2 regions of the Kitasatospora sp. NPDC001175 genome follow, and region 2 is predicted to be linked to the other one. Evidence: predicted binding sites of a transcription regulator. Region 2 holds the regulator's gene; the other holds the start of a gene.

Region 1 (7,465 bases), on a different contig from region 2:
CTCGACACCACCGAGGACCGGATCAAGGACGTGCTCGACTGGGCCCGTGACCCGGTCAGCCTCAACATGTCCGTGGACGACGAGGGCGAGACCCAGTTCGGTGACCTGGTCGAGGACACCGGCGCGGTCTCCCCGGAGGACGCCGTGATGGTCATGCTCCGCCGCGAGGAGCTGGACGACCTGATCGGCCGGCTCGACGACCGGACGGCCTCCATCATCCGCTCCCGGTACGGAATGGAGGACGGCCGCGAGCGCACGCTGACGGAGGTGGGCAAGCAGCACGGACTCACCCGGGAGCGAATCCGCCAGATCGAGAAGCACGCGCTCGCCGAGCTGAAGAAGATCGCCGACCACGCGGGCTTCGAGGCAGCCTGACACCCGGTTCTCCCGGGGCCCCGGTCCGGTGCCGGCCGGACCGGGGCCCCGCTGTCCGAAGCCGCTGCTGCCGTGCCGCCTACGCTGGATGCAGTTGACAAGGATCGGAGCAGAGATGGCCGAGCAGGAAGAACCGACCCGGCCGAAGGCGAAGCTGGTCTTCGGCGACCCGCTGGACCGCCAGACGGGGGACGATACCGACCGGGGCTGGGGCGAGCGCCCGGAGTCGGGGGAGAGCGGCGGGCGCGGCCTGGACTGGTATCTGAGCCAGCGGCCGCCGCACCACGGTGACTGACCGCTGACCGAGGCCCCGCGCCGGGGCTGCGCGGATCTCAGCCGTCGGGCGGCGCCGTTCCGGTGCAGCGCGGGGTGGCGGTCGGCCCGGCCGCTGCCGAGGCCGTCGAAGGGGCGGCGGGCGGCGGTGGGCCGGGCCGCAGCGGACCGGCGGTGATCGCGGTGGCGGCGGCCAGCAGCCCCGTCGCCAGCAGCCCGGGCCGGTGCCGGACGGCCTGCTGGAGCCGGTGTCGCCCCCCGCCCCCGCGCCGGATCGGTGGGAAGGGCGGAACGGTGCGCCGTGGTGGTACGGCCGAGGGTGCCGTGGCGGTCGTGGTGGCGGTCGGGTGGCAGTGCGGCTGGTTCGCCAGGTACGTCGTCATGCGCATCAGGGTGAGCGCACCGCACCTGCCGCGGAATGCCCCCTCGAATTCCTGTGGAAAACCCGGCCTTGTGGACAACTTCGTTCACCCGCAAGGCTGGTGCGGTCATACGAAAGGCCCGGGTTCGGAACCGAACCCGGGCCTTTCGTGCGGATGCCGCGGACGGCGGTGCCGGCGTCAGCTCGCGGTGCTGGTGCTCGCCGCCGGAGCCGGGGAGGCGGCCGGAGCCGACGAGGCGGACGACGAGGACGAGGCGGACGACGACGAGGAGCTCACCGAGCTGCTCGAGGAGGACCGGCTGTCGGTGCGGTAGAAGCCCGAGCCCTTGAAGACCACGCCGACGGCGGAGAAGACCTTGCGGAGCTTCCCCTGGCAGTCGGGGCACGTGGTCAGCGCCTCGTCGGTGAACTTCTGCACCGCCTCCAGGCCGTTGCCGCACTCGGTGCACTGGTACTGGTACGTGGGCACTTGTCTTCCTCCTGGCACTCTCGCCTGATGAGTGCTAACGACGGTCAATGATGCGGCATTCCGCTGGATCAGTCCAGCGACATCGGGTGTGAGATATCGCTGCCCCGGCCCGGTTCGGGCCGGGGCAGCGGACGCGTCTCAGCCCTTGGAAGCGCCGGCCAGTTGCACCTTGGCCCCGCCCTGCGCCGCGATGCGGCCGGGCCCGGCGGGAGTGTCCAGCAGCCGCCGCAGCGACACCAGTGCGACCAGGCCGATCCCGGCCCCGACGACCGGTACCACGAAGCCCGCCCTGGCACCGTGCGAGTCCACCAGTAGTCCGGCCACGATCGAACCCGCGGCCAGGCCGAGGCCGATCGCACCGGTCAGCCAGGTGAACGCCTCGGTCTTCGCGCCGGCCGAGACCAGCGTCTCAACCAGGGTGTAGCCGCTGATCAGGGTCGGTGCGATGGCCAGACCGCAGCACAGGCCGGCGATCGCCAGCGCGGTCAGGTTGGGCATCGCCCAGAGCGTCGAGCAGCCCAGGACCAGCAGCGTGTAGCTGCCGAGCATCCGCTGCCTGACCGAGCGGCGCCAGGCGATCATGCCGTACAGCACGCCGGCCAGCATGCTGCCGCCCGCGAAGATGCCGTACACCACGCCGTTGAGGCCGGGCTGGCCCTCGGCCCTGGCGAAGGCCGCCACCGTGACGGTCATGGCGCCGAAGACGGAGCCCACGCCCAGGAAGGAGCCCGCCAGTAGCCGGACACCGGGCGATGAGAGCGCCGAGGCCTGCTCGGCGCCGGGTACGGACGGGTGCGGAGCGGGCGCGGTGCCGCGCTGCGCGGCGAAGGCCAGGCCGCCGATCACGGTCAGCGCGGCCTCGGTGATCAGCGACACCGAGGGCGAGACCAGGGTGGCGATGCCGGTGGCCAGCACCGGTCCGATCGCGAAGGTGAACTCGTCGGTCACGGACTCGAAGGCGAACGCGGTGTTCAGCGTCTTGGGCGAGTCGGAGAGTCTGGTCACCCAGCGGGCCCGGACCATCGCGCCGATCTGCGGCACGCTGGCACCGGCCACGCCCGCGGACACGAAGAGCGTCCAGGTCGGGGCGTGGCCCAGGGCCAGCGCGAGCAGCGCGCCCACCGAGACCGCGTGCACCGCGACGGTGGGCAGCAGCACGGCGGCCTGGCCGTACCGGTCGGAGAGCCGGCCGGTCTGGGGGCCGATCAGCGCCTGGGTCGCGGCGGCGAAGGCCACCACCAGGCCGGCCGTGCCGTACGAGCCGTAGGCGCTCTGGATGAGCAGGACGATGCCCGCGCTGAGCATCGCGTAGGGGAGTCGGGCCGCGAAGGCGGGGACCAGGAAGGTCCAGGCTCCGGGGGTGCGGAGCAGGGTGCCGTAGCCGACGCGGGTGGGAGTGGGCTCTGCGACCGTTCGGCGCGCCGTCACGGTCGGTCCTTCCTGCTGCCTGGTAGCACTCACCGGGCATGGGGCGGCCCGGTAGCGCCGAGAGTTGTCCTCTCGTGCGTTGACCGGGGTAGATACCGGGTCCACGCCGGCCGGGGGAATCGCGGAAGCGGGCCGGCAGAGGAGGGACCACGGCCGCCGAGCGGTCGCGCCAACTCTGCATCAGACAGATGTTGCGGATTTTCGGTGATCGAAACAGGTATGTCGGTCCATAGTACGCATTGCGGACCGGTCCCACGCGATCAATGCATGGTGAACAGCGTGGAAAAGGTAGGAATCTAGCGGCCGTGCAGCCAGCCGGCAAGCTTTCCGCCCCGGTCTACCGCCCGCAGCCTGCGCTCGGCGGCCTCGCTGACCTCCTCGGTGGTGACCACCAGGAGTTCGTCGCCGCCTCGCAGCACGGTGGCCTTGTCGGGCACGAAGCTGCTGTTGTCCCGGACCACCAGGGTGACCGCGGACCCGGCGGGCAGCCGCAGCTCGCCGACCTCGACGCCGGACATCTTCGACTCCGCGGCGAGCGCGACGGAGAGCAGCCGGCCGTGCAGGTGCTCCAGCGGCGCGGACTCGATGCCCAGGTCCTGGCCCATCGCACCCTCGGAGATCCGCAGGCCGCGGGCGACCAGCGGCAGGGTCGGGCCCTGGACCAGGGTGAAGACCACGACCAGGATGAAGACGATGTTGAAGACCTGCTGCGCCTGCGGCACCTCGGCCACCAGCGGGATGGTCGCCAGCACGATGGGCACCGCCCCGCGCAGTCCGGCCCAGCTCAGCAGGGCCTGCTCGCGCCAGGGCAGCCGGAACGGCGTCAGGGTGGCGAAGACCGAGGCCGGCCTGGCGACGAAGACCAGCACCGCGCCGATCACCAGCGCGGGGACGAACGCCGAGCCCATGGTCTCCGGGGTGCACAGCAGGCCGAGCACCACGAACATGCCGATCTGCCCGATCCAGGCCAGTCCGTCCGCGAAACCCCGGACGGCGGGGCCGTGCGGCAGTTTGGCGTTGCCGAGGATCACCGAGGCGGTGTAGACGGCCAGGAAGCCGGAGCCGTGCAGCAGTGAGCCGCCCGCGTAGGCCAGGACGGCCAGCGACATCACGGCGATCGGGTAGAGGCCGGAGGAGGGCAGCGCGACGTGCTTGACCGCGTACGCGCCCAGCTTGCCGACGACCAGGCCGACGACGGCGCCGATGGCCAGCTCGGCGACGATCGTGGCGACCAGTGCGTACCAGGAGTCCAGCGGCCCCGTGGTGGCGAAGGCGACCACCAGGATGACCACGGGGGCGTCGTTGAAGCCGGACTCGGCCTCCAGCAGACCGGTCAGCCGGGACGGCAGCGGCACCGTCCGCAGCACCGAGAAGACCGCTGCGGCGTCGGTGGAGGAGACGATCGCGCCGAGCAGCATCGAGACCCGCCAGTCGAATCCGGCCAGCCAGTGCGCGCCGGCCGCGGTGACGAAGACGCTGACCGCCACGCCCAGGGTGGCCAGTACCGAGGCGGCCGGCAGGACCGGCTTTATCGCCTGCCAACTGGTCTTGAGGCCGCCCTCGGCGAGGATCACCACCAGGGCCGCGTAGCCGAGGACCTGGGTGAGTTCGGCGTTGTTGAAGGTGACTCCGAGGCCGTCCTGGCCCATGGCGACGCCGATGCCCAGGTAGATCAGCAGACTGGGCAGCCCTGATCGGGTCGAGAATCGCACGGCCACCACCGCGAATAGGAGTATCGCGGAGAACTCGAGCAGGAAGCGGTTCAGGTGGTCGACAGTCACGCAGTAGCACCTCGGCACGTCAAGGGGGCGGTCGGGGGCAGAGAGTGGCCGGAAACGATTGGCTCGCTCGACGACTTGTTACTCAGTCTAACATTTTACCTGATCTTTGATTGTCTGATTCCGCCCATCGAGACCGGATAGGGTCCACCTCGGCCGACCGTGGACGTCCCCAGTGCATGTCCGCCAACCGAGTCGCCCTAATGTGGTGACCTGTCACGGCCGTCAACGCAACCCAGCCAAGGACCCAGATGCCCCGCTCGAAGAAGTTCCGGCGCGCCCGGCTGCTTGTGCTCGTGCTGGTCGTGCTGCTCGTGGCCGCCGTCGGAGGCGGTGGTTACTGGGCGGTGAGCGCCGTCCGCGCTTCCTTCCCCGACGTCGACGGCAGCGTCTCGGTGGCCGGCATGTCAGCGCCGGTCGACGTCAAGCGCGATGCCAACGGCATTCCGCAGCTGTACGCCGACACCCCCGAGGACCTGTTCCGCGCCCAGGGCTACGTCCAGGCCCAGGACCGGTTCTGGGAGATGGACGTTCGACGGCACATCACCTCGGGGCGGCTCTCCGAGATGTTCGGGTCCAGCCAGGTCGAGACCGACACCTTCCTGCGCACCATGGGCTGGCGCCAGGTCGCGCAGCAGGAGTACGACACCCAGCTCTCCGCCGACACCAAGAAGTACCTGAAGGCCTACTCGGACGGCGTCAACGCCTGGCTGAACCAGCACCCCGGCGGCCAGAGCGCCTCGCTGGAGTACGCCGTGCTCGGCGCGGTCAACAGCGGTTACAAGCCCGAGGCCTGGGACCCGGTGGACTCGGTGGCCTGGCTGAAGGCGATGGCCTGGAACCTCTCCGGCAACCTGCAGGAGGAGATCGACCGGTCGCTGCTCTCCCAGGACTTCTCGACGGAGCAGATCGCCCAGCTGTACCCGGACTACCCGTACGACCGCAACGGCACCATCGTGAAGACCGGCACGATCGGCAAGGACGGCAACTACCAGCCCGCCGACGGCTCCACCGCTCCGGCTGCCGCCACCGCCGCCGCCCAGGGCCGGGCGACGACCAAGTCGCTGTTCACCGACATCTCCGACAAGATGGCCGCGCTGCCGCAACTGCTCGGCCCGCAGGGCCAGGGCATCGGCTCCAACTCCTGGGTGGTCAGCGGTGACCACACCACCACCGGCAAGCCGTTGCTCGCCAACGACCCGCACCTCGGCCCCGGCCTGCCCTCGGTCTGGTACCAGATGGGCCTGCACTGCCGGACCGTCAGCGCCAAGTGCGCCTTCGACACCTCGGGCTTCACCTTCGCCGGCATGCCCGGTGTGGTGATCGGCCACAACCAGAAGGTCTCCTGGGGCTTCACCAACCTCGGCGCCGACGTCCAGGACCTCTACCTGGAGAAGGTGACCGGCCCCGACACCTACCTGGTCGACGGCCAGCAGGTGAAGTTCCAGACCCGCAAGGAGACCATCAAGGTCGCCGGCGGAGCCGACCGGACCATCACCGTCCGCACCACCAACCGCGGCCCGCTCATCTCGGACCAGAGCTCCGAGGAGCAGAGCGTCGGCAAGTACGCCCCCGCGGGCAATGCCGCACCCGACCGCGCCCAGGGCTACGGCGTGGCACTCCAGTGGACCGCCCTCACCCCGGGCAAGACCATGGACGCGGTCTTCATGCTCGACCGCGCCACCAACTGGAACGAGTTCCGCAACGCCGCAGCCGACTTCGCGGTCCCGGCGCAGAACCTGATCTACGCCGACACCAGCAACAACATCGGCTACCAGGCGCCGGGCATGATCCCGCAGCGCACCAAGGGCGACGGCACCTACCCGGTCCCGGGCTGGGACTCCGGCTACGGCTGGCAGAAGGACTTCGTGCCCTTCCAGGCCCTGCCGTACAGCTTCAATCCCAAGAACGGCTACATCGTCACCGCCAACCAGGCCGTGGTGGGCCCCACTTACCAGTACACGCTCACCAAGGACTGGGAGTACGGCACCCGGGCCAAGCAGATCACCGACCTGATCGAGGGCAAGCTGAAGAACGGCGGCAAGATCTCGCCGGACGACATGCAGTCGATGCAGCTGGACAACACCAACGTGATGGCGGAGACGCTGGTCCCGCTGCTGCTCAAGGTCAACATCACCGACCCGTACGTCCGCGAGGCGCAGGACCTGCTGAAGACCTGGAACTACCGCCAGGACGCCGACTCCGCCGCCGCCGCGTACTACAACGGCGTCTGGCGCCAGCTGCTCACCCTCGCGTTCGGCCAGAAGTTCCCGGCCGACCTCCGGGCCAAGGGCGACTGCCTGCTGGTCCGCCAGAAGAGCAACAGCACGCTGCCCGACGGCGCGGTCGGCGCGGACACGCACCCGGTCACCGAGTGCGGCACCCGCGACGCCCACTTCGCCCAGCCGGACGGCGGCGACCGCTGGACCGAGGTGGTCCGGCAGCAGCTGGCCAACCCCAAGAGCCCGTGGTGGGACTACGTCGACTCCAACCACATCCAGCAGCACGGCCTGAACAACCTGCTCGCCGAGGCCCTCAAGGACGCCCGTCAGGACCTCACCGCGCAGATGGGCAAGGACATCAAGACCTGGAACTGGGGCCGGCTGCACTCGCTGAGCCTCAAGGAGCAGACGCTCGGCACCGACGACTCCTCGATCGCCTCCGGGCTGGTCCACGCGCTGCTCAACCGAGGCCCGTACCAGCTCTCCGGCGGCAGCGCGGCGGTCAACGCCTCCGGGTGGAACGCCGCGGCGGGGTACG
Region 2 (7,465 bases):
CTCGCCGGCCAGCTGGATCCGGGTGCCGTTGTCCACACCTGCCGGGATCTTGACGGTGAGGGTACGGCGGGCGCGCACCCGGCCGTCGCCGGCGCACTCGGGGCACGGGGTCGGCACGACGGTGCCGAAGCCCTGGCACTGCGGGCAGGGACGGGAGGTCATGACCTGACCCAGGAAGGACCGGGTGACCTGGGAGACCTCGCCCTTGCCGCGGCACATGTCGCAGGTCTGCGCGGAGGTGCCGGGTGCGGCACCCTCGCCGGAACAGGTGGTGCAGGTCACGGCGGTGTCGACCTGGAGTTCCTTGGTGGTGCCGAAGGCGGCCTCCTCCAGGGTGATCTCCAGACGGATCATCGCGTCCTGACCGCGCCGGGTCCGCGAGCGCGGGCCGCGCTGGCCGGAGGCGGCGCCGAAGAAGGCGTCCATGATGTCGGAGAAGCCGAAGCCCGCCGCGCCGGCGCCGAAGCCGCCCGCGCCACCGCCGCCGTTGGGCGACAGCGGGTCTCCGCCGAGGTCGTACACCTGCCGCTTCTGCGGGTCGGAGAGCACCTCGTAAGCGGCGTTGATCTCCTTGAACCGCTCCTGCGTCTTCGGGTCCGGGTTGACGTCCGGGTGCAGTTCGCGTGCCAGGCGCCGGAACGCCTTCTTGATCTCGTCCTGCCCCGCATCCCGTCGGACGCCGAGTACCGCGTAGTAGTCCGTGGCCACCAAATGCTCCGCTTGTTCCGCCTGTAGAAGTGCTTGCGACTGGTCGCCGCCGGTTCAACCAGCGGCCTGTGCTACGACTCGGCCAGGATCTGACCCACGTACCGGGCCACCGCTCGCACCGCCCCCATTGTGCCCGGATAGTCCATCCGGGTCGGACCGATCACCCCGAGTTTTGCCACACTCTGGTCGCCGGAACCGTAACCGACCGAGACGATCGAGGTGGAATTGAGCCCCTCGTACTCGTTCTCGTGACCGATCCGGACCGTCATCCCGGCGTCCGCCGTCTCACCCAACAGGCGGAGCAGGACCACCTGTTCTTCCAGTGCCTCCAGCACCGGCTGGATGGTGAGCGGGAAGTCATGTCCGAAGCGGGTCAGATTGGCCGTACCGGCCAGCATGATCCGCTCCTCGTTCTGCTCGGCCAGCGTCTCGAACAACGTGGCGAGCACCACACTGACCGTCGGCCGGTCCGACGGCTCGAAGGCCGCCGGGAGTTCCTCCAGCGCGCCGGGCACCTCGGGCAGCGGGCGGCCGACCGCGCCGGCGTTGAGTCTGGACCGCAGATCGGCCAGCACGTTCTCGCCGACCGCGCCGGGGCAGTCCACCAGCCGCTGCTCGACCCGGCCGGTGTTGGTGATCAGCACCAGCATCACCTTCGCCGGAGCCAGCGCCACCAGCTCGATGTGCCGCACCGTGGACCGGCTGAGCGAGGGGTACTGGACCACCGCGACCTGCCTGGTCAGCTGCGCCAGCAGGCGGACCGTGCGGGCCACCACGTCGTCCAGGTCGACCGCGCCGTCCAGGAAGTGGCGGATCGCCCGACGCTCCGGCGCACTCATCGGCTTGACCTCGGCCAGCCTGTCGACGAACAGGCGGTAGCCCTTGTCGGTCGGGATCCGCCCGGCACTGGTGTGCGGCTGGTGGATGTAACCGTCCTCCTCCAGCGCCGCCATGTCGTTGCGCACGGTGGCCGGTGAGACCCCGAGACTGTGCCGCTCGACCAGGGCCTTGGAGCCGACCGGCTCCTCGGTGCCCACGTAGTCCTGGACGATCGCGCGCAGTACCGCCAGCTTGCGCTCGTCCAGCGGACGACGGGACTCCAGCCGGCGCGCGTCCGGCTTGCGCTCGTCAGCACTGCGCTCGCTGTACACGGCACGCACCTCCGTCTTCGTCCGTTGAATCCCTTGGCCGACCGGCCTCTTGGCACTCTGGAAGGCAGAGTGCCAGAACCGTACTTGCCAGTGTACGGCCCGGGTCCGACGGCAGGAACGGGCCGCCCCGGTGATCCTTGTCGGATCCGGGGTACGAAGTCGGTGCCCCGGGGCGCCCGGAGTGGCAGCATCGAAGGCGAGCGATGTAACGAAGGAGCAGAGATGTCGGCTTCATCCCAGCACTCCCGCTTCGCACCCGATCGTGGTCTGACCGGGCGGATGGTCATCACCATGTTCCTCATCGGCCTGCTGTACGTGGGCTTCACGGGCGTACTGATCGTCCTGCTGCGCGGGGCGTGGCCGCTGATCGTGCTGATCTCCGGCGGACTCTTCGTGGCCCAGTTCTGGTTCAGCGACAAGATCACCGAGCGGGCGATGGGTGCCCGGCCGGTGAGCCCCGAGCAGCACCCGCAGCTGCACGGCACCATCGACCGGCTCTGCGCCATGGCCGACATGCCCAAACCCAGGGTGGCGGTCGCCGACAACGACATGCCCAACGCCTTCGCCACCGGCCGCAACCCGCAGAACGCGGTGGTCTGCGTGACCACCGGCCTGCTGCGCCGACTGGAGCCGGAGGAGCTGGAGGGCGTTCTCGCCCACGAGCTCTCGCACGTCGCGCACCGGGACGTCGCGGTGATGACGATCGCCGGTTTCCTCGGCGTGCTGGCCGGGATGATGACCCGGATCGCGCTGTACGGCGGCTTCCTCGGCGGCGGCAACCGGAACAACAACGACAGCAACGCGGCCATCGCCATGCTGGTCATCCCGCTGGTCAGCATGCTGGTGTACGCGATCAGCTTCCTGCTCACCCGGCTGCTCTCGCGCTACCGCGAGCTGGCCGCCGACCGGGCCGCCGCCCAGCTCACCGGCCGGCCGAGCGCGCTGGCCTCGGCACTCACCAAGGTGACCGGCCAGATCGCGGCCATCCCCAGCAAGGACCTGCGCCAGGCGCAGCCCTACAACGCCTTCTACTTCGCGCCCGCGCTCAGCGCCCGGGAGACCGCGAGCCAGCTGATGTCCACCCACCCGACGCTGGAGCAGCGGCTCGCCCAACTCGCCAGGATCTCCGCCCAGCTCGGCCACTGACCGCCACCTCGCACAAGGGGACCACCGTGGGATTCCTGGACGCCCTCTTCGGCCGCACCAAGCCGGTCAAGCCCGATCTCGACCAACTGTTCGCCGTGCCCTCGGCGGCCCTCACCCTGGAGGCCGCGGCCTCCTTCCGGCCGACCGGCCTCGGCTCGGTCTGCTTCGCCGCCGTGGAGGGCGGTGTGTTCGGCGAGGTGCAGCGCCAGGTCCGGGCGCTGCTGGACGCCGACACCGAGCGCGGCGGCACTCCGGTCGAGGCCAGCCGGGACTCCTACGGCTACTCCTGGCTGCTCGCCCGGCACTCCCCCGGGCAGCTGCCCGAGCTGGTCAACGACCTGCACGCGGTCAACAGCGAGCTGGAGGCGAACGGCTTCGGCCCCCAGTTGCTCTGCTCGATCGTGGCCTTCCAGGACGACGCGGGCCGGCCGTTGGGCCTGGTCTACCTCTACAAGCGCGGCACCTTCTACCCCTTCGCCCCGCTCCCCGGCGAGAAGCGCGACAACCCGCTGGAGATCCAGGTGAAGGCGCTGCTCGCCGACGACCTGCGGATCGAGCCCGACCTCTCCCGCTGGTTCCCGGTCTGGGGCGCACCCGGTCTCTGAGCGGCTACCAGGTGAACGCGGCCTCCGCGTGGGCGAGGTAGTACTGGATGTCCTGGTAGCTGAGCCAGGCCTCCCACATCTGGCGGGAGGCCCCGTCACCCCAGGGGTTGCCGAGGCAGATCCGGCCGCCGGGGACGTCCACGTCCTTGACGAAGTAGGCGTGGCTGGTGGCGAGCCGGCCGCCCATCAGGGTCTCCCGGTCACTCCCGTGCCCCTTGGTGCCGACGGTGACCGCCTGGCCCCGCGACTTGCGGTCGGCCATCTCATGGATCAGCCAGGGCGAGCTGATGTCGATCTCCTGCACCGGCTGGGCGGTCAGGAACGCCAGTGCCCGCGCGGCGTAACCGCCGTTGGCGATCTCCTCGTACCCCCGGTACCACTGGGCGACGGCCTTCTCGTAGTAGCCGGGCCAGGTCTCGGCGTAGCGCGGGTCGTCGCTGTGACCCTTGGCCCCGTACAGCATGTTGCCGACCATTGGCAGGTCGGCGACCACCGTCACGTCGTACGGCCGGCCGTTCTCGTAGAGCGTGAAGGTGACCGAGCCGTTGGCCTCCTGGCGCAGATGGCGCGGGGCGTAGGTCGGATTGGCCTGCAGCACGGCCTGCATGGCGGTGAGCATCCAGCAGGTGCCGAACCTGCCCTGGTCCATGTCCTGCCAGCTCATCGGCTCGGTGGAGGCCGAAACGCGCTGCCAGCTCTCGGTGAAGTACGCCCCGTCGATCTGGGCGAAGGGCCCGGCGGGCAGCACCCAGCCCGGCGTCCCGCCCCGCCTCTCGTCCTCCGGCAGCACCTGGTACGTCGGCTGGGTGCAGGGCATGGAGTCCCCGATCAACATGGTCGCGTACGGACTGACCGTGCGCAGCAGCCAGTTGAAGACCTCCTGCTGCCGGTAGAAGTCGTACGCCTCCTCCCCGCCCGCGTCGGTGACGTGCATCAGCTCGTCCCAGCGCAGCAGCCCCTGCGGGCCGAACCGCCGGATGACCAGGTCGAGTTCACTGGGCGGGAGCGGCACCAGCAGGTTGCCGACCTGGTCCAGCAGCGAGCGGGCCGGGTAGCGGTCGGTGTCGGCGAAGAGCGCGTCCCAGGCCCGGCGGCCGACCGCCTCGACCCGGGTCGGGTCCGGCGGCGGGCCCGGCGGCTGCCAGGGGCGCTCCACCACGGGGTGGCCGTCGGGCCGGTAGTCCAGCCGTTCGATGCCGACCTCGTCGGCGATCCCCTTGGCGATGTTCACCACCGCCATGACCCCGTGGCCGAACGGGATGAAATCAGCCACGTTGTTGGCCGCCTGCTGCCAGTTGTTGCGATGGTAGGCCACGCACCCTCCCCGGTCGGTTTTCCGCCGCTGCCCAGCCGATGAGCGGCTAAGAGGATACGAGGCTTTCCCGACACGGCCGCCGGTACCCCCGGTCACACGCGCGCCTGCTGAGTCAGCACCAGGTTTCATATAGTCAGCCGCATGCGCAGCAGGCAGTACGGACCCGACCTGACCCCGCCGTGGAAGCGGCCTCAGCCCGTGCCGGAGGTGGCCGCCGAACGTGACCTGGTGGTGGAGGAGGTGAGTACGGGGTTCTGCGGGGCCGTCGTGCGGTGCGAGAAGACCGCCGAGGGTCTGACCGTCACCCTGGAGGACCGCTTCGGCAAGCACCGGGTCTTCCCGCTGACGCCCCGTGGCTTCCTGCTGGAGGGGAAGGTGGTGACGCTGGTCCGCCCGGCCGGGACGGCTCCCGCCCGACAGCACAACGCGGCGGGGCCGGGCCGTACCGCCTCCGGTTCGATCGCGGTGCCCGGCGTGCGGGCCCGGGTGGCCCAGGAGTCACGCATCTACGTGGAGGGACGGCACGACGCGGAGCTGGTCGAACGGGTCTGGGGCGACGACCTGCGGATCGAGGGCGTGGTCGTGGAGTACCTGGAGGGGATCGACGATCTCCCCGCGATCGTCGCCGAGTTCGCGCCCGGCCCGGGACGGCGGCTCGGCGTCCTGGTCGACCACCTGCTGCCCGGTACCAAGGAGCACCGGATCGCCGCCCGGGTCACCGATGAGTCCGTGCTGGTCGTCGGCCACCCCTACATCGACATCTGGCAGGCCGTGAAGCCGGGGAGCGTCGGCATCCCGGCCTGGCCCGCCGTCCCGCGCGGCGAGGTTTGGAAGGAGGGCGTCTGCCGCCGCCTCGGCTGGCCGGTCGACGCCCCGGCCGCCTGGAAGCGCATCCTCGCCTCGGTCCGCAGCTACAAGGACCTGGAACCCGAGCTGTTGGGCAGGGTCGAAGAATTGATCGACTTCGTGACGACCGGTCAGCCGTAGGGCCCGGGGGCGTCCCGGCATGTCCGCCGGGACTCAGTCCACCAGGTCGCGCACCACCGCGTCGGCCAGCAGCCGCCCCTGGAGGGTGAGCACGGCCCGCCCGTCCTCGAACGCGGCCGAATCCAGCAGGCCGTCCGCCAGCGCGCGTTCGGCCGCCCGGCGCCCGTCGGCGGCGAGCAGCGAGAGCGGGCACCCCTCCCGCAGCCGCAGTTCCAGCAGGATCCGCTCGACCCGCCGGTCCTCCTCCGGCAGTACCTCCCGCCCCTGCGCGGGGGTTCGCCGTTCCGCGAGCGCCTGGGCGTACGCGGCGGGGTGCTTGCGGTTCCACCAGCGGACGCCGCCGACGTGGCTGTGCGCGCCGGGGCCCGCGCCCCACCAGTCGGCGCCGGTCCAGTAGAGCTCGTTGTGGCGGCACCGCCCGGCCTCGGTGGTGACCCAGTTGGAGACCTCGTACCAGGAGTACCCGGCGGCGCTGAGCGCCTCCTCGGCGATCAGGTAGCGGTCGGCGTGCACGTCGTCGTCCACCATGGGCAGTTCGCCGCGCTTGATCCGGGCGGCCAGCTTGGTGCCCTCCTCGACGATCAGTGAGTACGCGGAGATGTGGTCGGGCCCGGCGCCGATCGCGGCGTCCAGCGAGGCCCGCCAGTCGTCGTCGGACTCACCCGGGGTGCCGTAGATCAGGTCGAGGTTGACGTGCTCGAAGCCCTCGGCCCGTGCCTCGGCCACGCACGCCTCGGGCCGGCCCGGGGTGTGGTGCCGGTCCAGCAGGGAGAGCACGTGCGGACGGGCGCTCTGCATTCCGAAGGAGATCCGGTTGTAGCCGCCCTCGCGCAGCTCGCACAGGTACGCCGGGTCCACCGACTCCGGATTGGCCTCCGTGGTCACCTCGGCGTCGGCAGCCAGCCCGAACTCGTCCCGGATCGCCGCCAGCATCCGCACCAGGTCCCGAGCGGGCAGCAGGGTCGGCGTACCGCCGCCCAGGAACACCGTCCGCACCGGCAGGTCGGCGGAGCCCAGCACCCGCCGGGCGAGCCTGATCTCCGCGATCAGGTTGTCGGCGTACGTCTCCTGCGAGGCGACCGCTCCCGAGGAGCGCAGCTCGGTGGCGGTGTAGGTGTTGAAGTCGCAGTAGCCGCAGCGGGTGGCGCAGTACGGCACGTGCACGTAGAAACCGAACGGCCGCGTGCCCAGCCCGGCCAGGGCGTGGTCGGGCAGGGAACCGTCGGACGGCACCGGTTCGCCGTCGGGAAGTGCGGAGGGCATGCACCCATTGTCCCGTACGGCCCGAGTGATCTGTTCGGGCCGTACCCGCCGTCACGCCTCGTTGGCGCCCGCGTACATCTCGGCGACCGCGTCCGAGTAGGTCCGCTCGACCACCGGGCGCTTGATCTTGAGGCTCGGGGTCAGTTCGCCGTGCTCGACGTCCAGGTCGCGCGGGAGCAGCGAGAACTTCTTGATCGTCTGCCAGCGCTGGAGCTCGGCGTTGACCTTGCGGACGTAGCCGTCCACCAGCTCCCTGACCTCGGGGGTGGCGACCACCTCGGCGTAGCTGC

What was found. Region 2 encodes HrcA, which represses chaperone genes, less so after heat shock. Its sites were predicted from a motif close to TTNGCACTCNGNNNNNCNGAGTGCNAA; they were not measured.
Region 1: a site for HrcA is predicted at 1,511-1,537, ahead of ACWDAK_RS28160 (FmdB family zinc ribbon protein). Genes of this name have one in related genera too.

What each region holds. Positions count from the first base shown of each region.
Region 1 covers NZ_JBSFJU010000048.1:10,119-17,583, forward strand. Annotated here, with positions in the region: gene ACWDAK_RS28145 (sigma-70 family RNA polymerase sigma factor) at 1-375, shown strand, start outside; gene ACWDAK_RS28150 (hypothetical protein) at 491-670, shown strand; gene ACWDAK_RS28155 (hypothetical protein) at 708-1,031, opposite strand; gene ACWDAK_RS28160 (FmdB family zinc ribbon protein) at 1,209-1,499, opposite strand; gene ACWDAK_RS28165 (MFS transporter) at 1,638-2,927, opposite strand; gene ACWDAK_RS28170 (potassium/proton antiporter) at 3,224-4,708, opposite strand; gene ACWDAK_RS28175 (penicillin acylase family protein) at 4,957-7,465, shown strand, end outside.
Region 2 covers NZ_JBSFJU010000005.1:113,316-120,780, reverse strand. Annotated here, with positions in the region: gene dnaJ (molecular chaperone DnaJ) at 1-708, opposite strand, end outside; gene hrcA (heat-inducible transcriptional repressor HrcA) at 780-1,793, opposite strand; gene htpX (zinc metalloprotease HtpX) at 2,082-3,005, shown strand; gene pspAB (PspA-associated protein PspAB) at 3,032-3,610, shown strand; gene ACWDAK_RS05860 (C2 family cysteine protease) at 3,615-4,925, opposite strand; gene ACWDAK_RS05855 (DUF3097 domain-containing protein) at 5,067-5,912, shown strand; gene hemW (radical SAM family heme chaperone HemW) at 5,946-7,175, opposite strand; gene ACWDAK_RS05845 (AMP-dependent synthetase/ligase) at 7,227-7,465, opposite strand, start outside.